DNA from 2 places in the Paenibacillus aurantiacus genome. Region 1 is predicted to be linked to the other one. Evidence: riboswitches for the same ligand, from Rfam matches in the RefSeq annotation. Region 1 holds a riboswitch; the other holds the start of a gene.
The links. Region 1 has a riboswitch for cobalamin ahead of cobJ (precorrin-3B C(17)-methyltransferase). Riboswitches for the same ligand answer to the same signal wherever they lie in the genome.
Positions count from the first base shown of each region.

Region 2: it holds a riboswitch for cobalamin, as region 1 does, so the genes downstream of both, ACFFSY_RS27945 (ABC transporter substrate-binding protein) here and cobJ (precorrin-3B C(17)-methyltransferase) in region 1, are expected to answer to the same signal.

Region 1 is NZ_JBHMDO010000027.1:41,103-45,316, forward strand. Features, by position in the region: cobalamin riboswitch at 1,259-1,506, shown strand; gene cobJ (precorrin-3B C(17)-methyltransferase) at 1,701-3,581, shown strand; gene ACFFSY_RS16960 (sirohydrochlorin chelatase) at 3,630-4,214, shown strand, end outside.
Region 2 is NZ_JBHMDO010000044.1:226,636-230,849, reverse strand. Features, by position in the region: gene ACFFSY_RS27955 (heme ABC transporter ATP-binding protein) at 1-667, opposite strand, end outside; gene ACFFSY_RS27950 (FecCD family ABC transporter permease) at 664-1,698, opposite strand; gene ACFFSY_RS27945 (ABC transporter substrate-binding protein) at 1,699-2,703, opposite strand; cobalamin riboswitch at 2,889-3,136, opposite strand; gene ACFFSY_RS27940 (PAS domain S-box protein) at 3,272-4,214, opposite strand, start outside.

The DNA.
Region 1 (4,214 bases):
TATTATCATGTCCGGGCAAGGGCGGTTCTATGCGGGATTGAGCCAAAGAAAAGACGAAGAGGCGGCAAAGCGCCAAGCCAATCGCTCGTCCGGTTATTGGGAGCTCGACGGATCAGCACAACCAACAGCTCAGCTCGACTTAGGGCGCAACGAAAAAAGAGCCCCTTAAGGGCTCTTCTCCGACGGTGATACGTAGAATGAGACAACTTCTGCTGCACATCCGTTAGAAATCCGGTTACCTAATGGCAATGTGTCCCTCAGAGATACTCTGCGGCACAACCCCTCGCTTCTATGCAAAATGTGTTACTTCCGTTTACCTCTAGTGAGTCCTTGCACTATGCCGTCCAATGGAACCACACCTCGCTTCTCACCGTCGAAATTATTATGTCCGGACAAGGGCGGTTCTATGCGGGAGGGAACGACTAAATGTTACAGAGTGACCCGGGTGTCGTAAGCAGCCGCGATGCCACCGCGCTCGCCTTCCGACGTGCGGTGCTCGGTCACGCGTTGGCAGTCAAACCTCGTGCGGCCTTGCGCGCAACGAAAAAAGAGCCCGTTTTAAGGGCTCTTTTCCGACGGTGATACGTAGAATGAGACAACTTCTGTTCACATCCGTTAGAAATCCGGTTACCTGATGGTAATGTGTCCCTCAGAATACTCTGCGGCACAACCCCTCGCTTCTATGCAAAATGTGTTTACTTCCGTGTACCTCTAGTGTTGTGTTCTTTCACCATTCGGCTCAATGGAACCACACCTCTCTTCTCACCGTCGATAATTAGAATGTCCCGAGTCGGTCGGTTGTATGCATGACGGAATGGATCTCAATGCGGCGTATTTATGCTTCAGGCCGGGCAGCTTATGGATCCACGGGCAATACGTCGGGAACGGGAACGAGAAGGGAAGGGAACGAAAAAAGAGCCCGTTTTAAGGGCTCTTCTCCGACGGCGATGCGTAGAATGAGACAACTTCTGTTTCACATCCGTTAGAAATCCGGTTTACCTGATGGTAACGTGTCCCTCAGAATGCTCTGCGGCACAACCCCTCGCTTCTATGCAAAATGTGTTTACTTCCGTTTACCTCGCGTGTCGAGTCCTTTCACCATTTGGCTCAATGGAACCACACCTCTCTTCACGCCGTCAAAAATAGGATGGCCGGATTGGGCGGAAGATATGCGCCGGGAAAGCGAAACGCTGCCGCAGGGCTCGTACCATTATTTTCATAGACAGATGATGGCAGGCTCTTGTATGATGGTCGAGACAATTGCATATCGGGAACAGGTGCCACGAGCGCGCAGCATGCGGGGAATGCATGATTCGCGCCGAGGCTTAATAGGGAAGTTCGGTGCAAAACCGACACGGACCCGCCACTGTAAGAAGCTTGTCTGCCGGCCGATCGAAGGCCGGGCGACAGGTGCGACGCAACCGAAGTCACTGGGAGACTGCCTCCCGGGAAGACCGCCGCCGCACCGCTTTAAGTCAGGAGACCTGCCTGTTTCAACAGCACTGTTAACCTACGCGGAATTAGGGTGGTGTTAGAGATCGGACAAGCAGGAACGATGCCTCCCTATGCGCATGCGCGCGGGGCGGCCGTTTGGATTCGTTTGTTAGCCACAGGCATTTCTAACACATTTTGTGTTGGGGATGCCTTTTTGTATTGTGCGGAAAATGGCATCTAAGCCAAGGAAGGAGCGGCGGGATCGCATGGAGAGGACAACGGGCAAGCTGCTGATCGTCGGGTTCGGCCCGGGCAGCTTCGAGCATATCACGAAACGGGCGAAGGAAGCGATTCAGGAGAGCGATATCGTCATCGGCTACAACACGTATGTGGATTTGATCCGCGGATTGTTGAGCGAGCAGCAGGTCGTGCGGACCGGGATGACCGAGGAGGTCAGCCGGGCGCAGGAAGCGGTGCGGCAGGCGGAAGCCGGGCGCGTGGTGGCGGTAATCTCAAGCGGAGATGCAGGGGTCTACGGCATGGCCGGCCTCGTGTACGAGGTGCTGATGGAGCGGGGGTGGCGGCGGGAGACGGGCGTCGCGGTAGAAATCATTCCAGGCATCTCGGCGATCAATTCGACGGCGTCGCTGCTTGGCGCGCCTGTCATGCACGATGCGTGCACGATCAGCTTGAGCGATCATTTGACGCCTTGGCGGGTGATCGAGCGGCGCGTCGAAGCGGCCGCCTCCGCGGATTTCGTCATCGCGCTGTATAATCCGCGCAGCGGGCGGCGGACGCGCCAGATCGTCGAGACGCAGCGGATCGTTCTCAAGTATCGTTCGCCGCAGACGCCGGTCGGTATCGTCAAAAGCGCGTACCGCGACCGGCAGGATGTCGTGATTACGACGCTCGGCGACATGCTGGAGCACGACATCGGGATGCTGACGACCGTTATCATCGGCAACTCGGCCACGAGCGTATATGAAGGTCTAATGATCACGCCACGCGGCTATCAGCGGAAGTACACGCTCGGCGCCGACGTGCAGCCGCTGCGCCCGCACGAGCGGCTGCGGACCGAAGCGGAGCCTTGGGCGCTGGAGACAGTCGGGGTTTTGAGCGAACAGGACGACTGGGGCCCGGTCGGAGTGTCGAGTGACGAGGAAGGCCTAGGAGCGGACGGGGAATTGGGCGAAGAGCCAACTTCGATTGCAGTCGGCGCGGCCGTTATCGGGACGGGAGAGACGGCAGCAGGACTGGCGGCTTCGAGGGGGGAGATAGCGGTCGATCGAATCGTTGGCCATTCGCTCGGGGAGAGAGCGCTTCGAACGGCCGCGGTTCCCTCGCCTAATTCACCGACTTCGTACATCTCCGCGGGCGAGACTTCACCGCTGTCTCTTGCGATGGAGGCGATTCGTCTTGTCGACGCAAGCCGAGGCGTCGAACGCGCGGAGCCTGATGCGATCGGCGCGGGGGCGGACATCGGAGCGCCGTTCCGGCAGGAAGCGATTTTCGAATTCGCGGTCGGCCCGGGGCTTGCGAACAAGAAGCTGAGCGCGGCCCAAATGACGCTGCTCGCCGAAATCGTCGGCGAAGCGGGCGAGCTGGAATATACGCCGCATCATCAGTTCATCGTTCGCCTGCGGACGGATGACCCGGCTGCGGCGACGGTCCGGCTGCGCGAGGCCGGGCTTGCGCTTGCGCCGGTCGGCGACGTCGTGCAGATTAAGGCGTGCGATTTTTGCGATATGGAGAAAGCGGAATCGGTGCCGTATTTGGAGCAGCTCGGCGCGGGACTTGGCGGCGCGAAAGTGCCCAAGGAGATGCGTATCGGCTTCAACGGCTGCGGGATGGCGTGCTATGGCGCGGTCAACGAGGATATCGGCATCGTGTTCAGACGGGGGAAGTTCGATCTGTTCTTGGGCGGGAAGACGGTTGGGCGCAACGCGCATGCCGCCCAGCCCGTCGCAGAAGGCATCGAACCGGACGCGCTCGTGCCGACGGTGGAGCGGATCGTGGCGCGCTTTCGGGAGGAAGGGCATCCGAACGAGCGGTTCCATAAGTTTTTCAAGCGGGTGAAAGAACTCGAGGGTTATAGGCAGCAGGACTTGCCCGTGTTCGCGATCGATAACGCGGTATGCGGCGACTGACGGCCGAAAGACCGTCAGGATTCTCAGGGGAAGAGGAGCGGACGAAAGATGGATGCAGTATTATTTGTTGGCCACGGCAGCCGGGATGCCGAAGGAAATGATGAGGTCAGGGCGTTCGTTAGTGCGATTGCGGATCGGCTGGAAGGGCTTCTAGTTGAGACATGCTTTCTCGAATTCGAGAAGCCGACGCTCGATCAAGGGCTTGACAAGTGCGCGGCGCTGGGCGCGAAGCGGGTGGCGGTGATTCCGATCACGCTGTTCTCTGCCGGCCACGCGAAGCTGCACATTCCGGCGGCGATCGACGAAGCGAGGGAGCGGCACGCAGGCGTGCAATTCATCTACGGCCGTCCGATCGGCGTGCATGATCAGGTGCTGGAGATTCTCGCCGCCAGGCTGCGAGAATCCGGACTTGATCCGGAAGCGGAGCTGCGCGATACGGCGGTGCTCGTCGTCGGGCGGGGCAGCAGCGATCCGGACGCGAATAGCGACTTGTTCAAAATCTCGCGGCTGTTCTGGGAGCGGCTGAAGGTCGGCTATGTCGAGACCGCCTTCATGGGCGTGACCGATCCGCTCGTAGAGGCTGGCGCGGAACGATGCCTGAAGCTGGGGGCGAAGCATGTCATCGTGCTGCCT
Region 2 (4,214 bases), on a different contig from region 1:
CGGGCGGACCCGATGCCTCGATCCTCCCGTTACATAGGACGTACAGCTCCTCGCAATATTGAGCGGCCAAATTCAGATCGTGCAGCACCGCAACGACGGTAATCCCCTGCTCGCGCTGCCACTGCTTGACCGTATCGAGCAGCTGCATTTGATAGCCAATATCCAAATAGGTCGTCGGCTCATCGAGCAGCAGCAGCCGCGGCTCCTGGACCATAACCTTGGCCAGCGCCACCCGCTGCCGTTCTCCGCCGCTTAGCCGGTCGATCTGCCGATCGGCCAAACCTTCAAGCCCCGTCAGCGCCAGCACGCGCGCTAGCAGCGGGGCGGGGTCGCTGCGCTCCTCGCCCATCCAATTCTGGTACGGGAAGCGCCCCATCGCAACCACTTCCTTGACCGTGAAGCCGACGGACGCTAGTCCGCCCTGCTGCAGCACGGCCACATGTCTGGCCAGCTCCTTGCGCGTCCACTGCCCCGCCGGCTTGCCGGCAAGCAGCAGTTCCCCTTCCTCCGCCTTCGCCGTGCCCGCGATCAGGCTGAGCAGCGTCGACTTGCCAGCCCCATTCGGACCAATGATACCGTACATCCCTCCCGCTTGAAAGCGAAAAGAAACGTCCGACAAGACACGCTTGCCGTCCAGGCTCAAGCTTAAGCTTTTCCCTTCGATCATAACGCGCCTCCTTGCTGCATTTTGCGTCGATAGAGCAGGTACGCGAAGAAGGGCGCGCCGATGAACGCCGTCACGACGCCAAGCGGAATTTCCTTGGGACTAGCCACAGTGCGCGCGAGCGTATCCGCCCATAGCAGATAAATCCCGCCGCCGAGCGCCGAGAGCGGCACGATAAGCCGGTAGTCGGGACCTACGATCAGACGGATCAAATGCGGGATGACGAGCCCGACGAAACCGACGACACCCGCAACGGAGACGGCCACAGCCGTCAGCAGCGTCGAGACGATCAAGACGGTAAGCTTTGTCCGTTCGACCTCGATGCCCAGATGCGAAGCATGCCGTTCGCCGAACACGAACAAATTCAATGCCATCGAATAGCGGATCAACACAACCGCGCCGACGGCAAGGAACGGCAGCACGAGCTGCGCATGTTCCCATCCGCGCGCGCTGATGCTGCCCATGAGCCAGGCGTTGATTTCGTTGACGACGCCTTGCGACATCGACGACATTAACGTCACGACCGCACCGAGAAACGCCTGCACGATCACGCCTGCCAAAATGAGCGTCACGATGTTCATCGCCCCCCTCGCGCGCGCCAGCGCCACGACGACCCCGAGCGTGGCGATGCCCGTTACGAACGCAATGCCCGGAATGAGCCACATGCCTACCGTGAGATGATAGCCAAATAAAAGAATGAATGCCGCTCCGACGGAACACCCCGTCGCGACGCCCAGTGTGAACGGATCGGCAAGCGGGTTGCGCAGCACGCCCTGGAAGCCCGCGCCGGCAAGCGATAAGCAAGCCCCGACAAGGACGGCAAGCACGATGCGGGGCAGGCGGACTTGGGTGACGATCGCAATCGAGCTAGAGTCCGCCCCCCCGTCTCCGTCTGCGCCCATCACATAATGCAGCAGGATGCGCCATACCTCGGATAGCGGCAGTCTCGCCGATCCGATCGACAAACTAACGACGATAGATGCGGCAAGGAGGAGCATCGCTGCTCCTCCATACAGGTACAATTTGCGCCGCATTTACTTGACGAGATCCGGATGCAGCTTCTTCGCGACTTCGAGCAGGCCTTCCGCCAAGCGCGGACCTACGCGAACAAGCGGATCTTGATCGACTTCATACAGCTTTTTGTTCTGGATTGCGGCGATCGATCCCCAGCCCGGACGCTTCTCGATAGCGTCGAGTATTGGGTTCTTCTCGCCTTCTTTCACATTAATAGACGCGTAGACGATGACGTCCGGATTCTGCTCGATGACCTTCTCCGGATCGATCTCGTACCAGCTTGCCTGATCCGCGATATTCGTGCCGCCCGCGAGCGTGATGATCTCATCCAGGAACTCGCCTTTACCCACCGTCCAACCCGGAGAGAACTCGAGGTATACCTTCGGCTTGACCGCGTCCTTCACGGCATCCTGTACTTGCTGGCGCACATCCTTCATATGGTTTGCGACTTCCAGCGCCTCGCTTGGCTTGTTCATGATCGCGCCGATCTGGCCGATCTTGCTAATCACTTCGTCGTACGTCTTCGGATCGGTCGCCAGCACCGTCAGATTAAGGCCGCGCAGCTTCTCGACCGCCGGCGCGTTCATCGACGAGGAGGCCAGCACAAGGTCTGGCTTGAGCGCGACGATCGCCTCGATATTCGCTTCCATACCGCCGACCTTCGCCTTCGATGCCACTTCCGCCGGATAATTCGAATTGTCGTCCACGCCAACCACCGCATCGCCCGCTCCGATCGCGAACATGATCTCGGTTTCGCTCGGCACGAGCGTCACGACTTTCTCGGGCGCCTTCTCGAACGTAATCTGCGTGCCTGTCGCGTCGGTTACTGTAAGCGGGTATACCGGGGCCGCGTCCGCCGTTTCTCCCGCATTGCCCGCACCTGTCGTGGCGTTGCTTTCTGTGGCCGTGTTATTATTCGCAGCCGCGCCATTATTCTCGTTCTTGCCACCGCAAGCTGCCAGCACCGCCAGCAGCATTGCCGCTACTAGCAGCATCGCCAATCTGTAGCCGATCGTTCTGTTCATGCTGTCCCCACTCCTCGTTCTTGCCGATATTGCAATTGCAACAAAAAAAGCACTCCCAGGACCGTGCCGGAAGTGCTTGCTGCAGACTTTCGCGCGTTCAAAGACGTTCATCCGGCTCAGGCAGCCGGCATGCACCGTATCGATCGTCTAATCCAAGCTCCAACACTTCCCCAAGTCCACGTGGGCAGCGTGCTATTGAACAGGCAGGTCTCCTGACTCGAAAGCTTGCGCGCTGCCGTCTTCCCGGTCCGCTAGGCGGCCAGTGACGTCGATAGGCTTCACGTTGTCCGCAGAACGGCCAATAGCCGTACGTTAGACGCTTCCTTACAGTGGCGGGTCCGTGCCGGCGTTGCACCGGTCTTCCCTTTTAACCTCCGCGTCGGACGCAACACTATGCATTCCTCGCTTCGGCACCTGTTCCAACATATGCAATTGTTCGACTGTAACTATATCACTCGGAGAAAAGGCTTGTCTACCCTTTTCGGCCGCGGACGGTTAACGAGCACGCCCCATGGCAAGAACCCCGCAGGCATTCAGCCTGCGGGGTCCCGATGACAACGCCTCTTGGTTATCCTTGACCTGCGCCCGCCGTTATCTTCGCCGTCTCGGCTGCTCGGCTTCCTGCGAGCGGAAGCACGACCGTTACCGTCGTCCCTAGTCCGCTCTCGCTGGCGAACGACATCTCGCCATGGTGTGCTTGAACGATGCGGTTACAGATCATAAGGCCAAGCCCGGTTCCGCTGCTCTTGGTCGTATAGAACGGTCCGCCGAGTTTGTCGATCAGCTCGATCGGGATGCCAACCCCCTGATCTTTGATCAGAATCGTCACCTCGCCGTCGCGCAGCGCGCGCAGCTCGATCTCAATCCGTCCGCCGGCCGGCATCGCCTCGATTGCGTTCTTGAGCAAGTTGATGAACACCTGCTTGATTTGATTCTCGTCGCAATAGATACTTGTCTCCCCCGCTTCGCTCATATTGAGGCAAAGCTCGACGTTGTTCATGATCGCCTGCGTCTCGAGCAGCGTCATGACCGCATGGAAGATGCGGATGAGGTCGTAATGGCCGAACAGCTGATTCGCCTGCGGCTTAGCCAGCGCCATGAATTCCTGGACGATCTCGTTGATCCGGTCCAGCTCCGCAAGCATAATATCGAAGTAATCGTGATGCTTGTCGAACTTCTTCTTCAGCAGCTGCGAGAATCCCTTGAGCGATGCGAGCGGATTGCGGATCTCATGCGCGATGCCTGCGGCCATCTGACCGGCGACCGACAGCTTCTCGGAGTTGACGAGCGCCTCCTCGGCCCTTTTGCGCTCCCGAATGTCCCGGTACACGGTCTGCACGACGATCCGTCGCCCCAAGAAATTGTGGATGCGAATGCTGGACGCTTCGACGTCGATCGTCTCCCCGTCCAGGCCGATCAACTTGCTCTCCACGAAGTCGAGCGGATCATCGGACTGCATGACCTTCGAGACACGCTCCGCGGCGGCTAAACGGTCGTCCGGGTGCACGAGC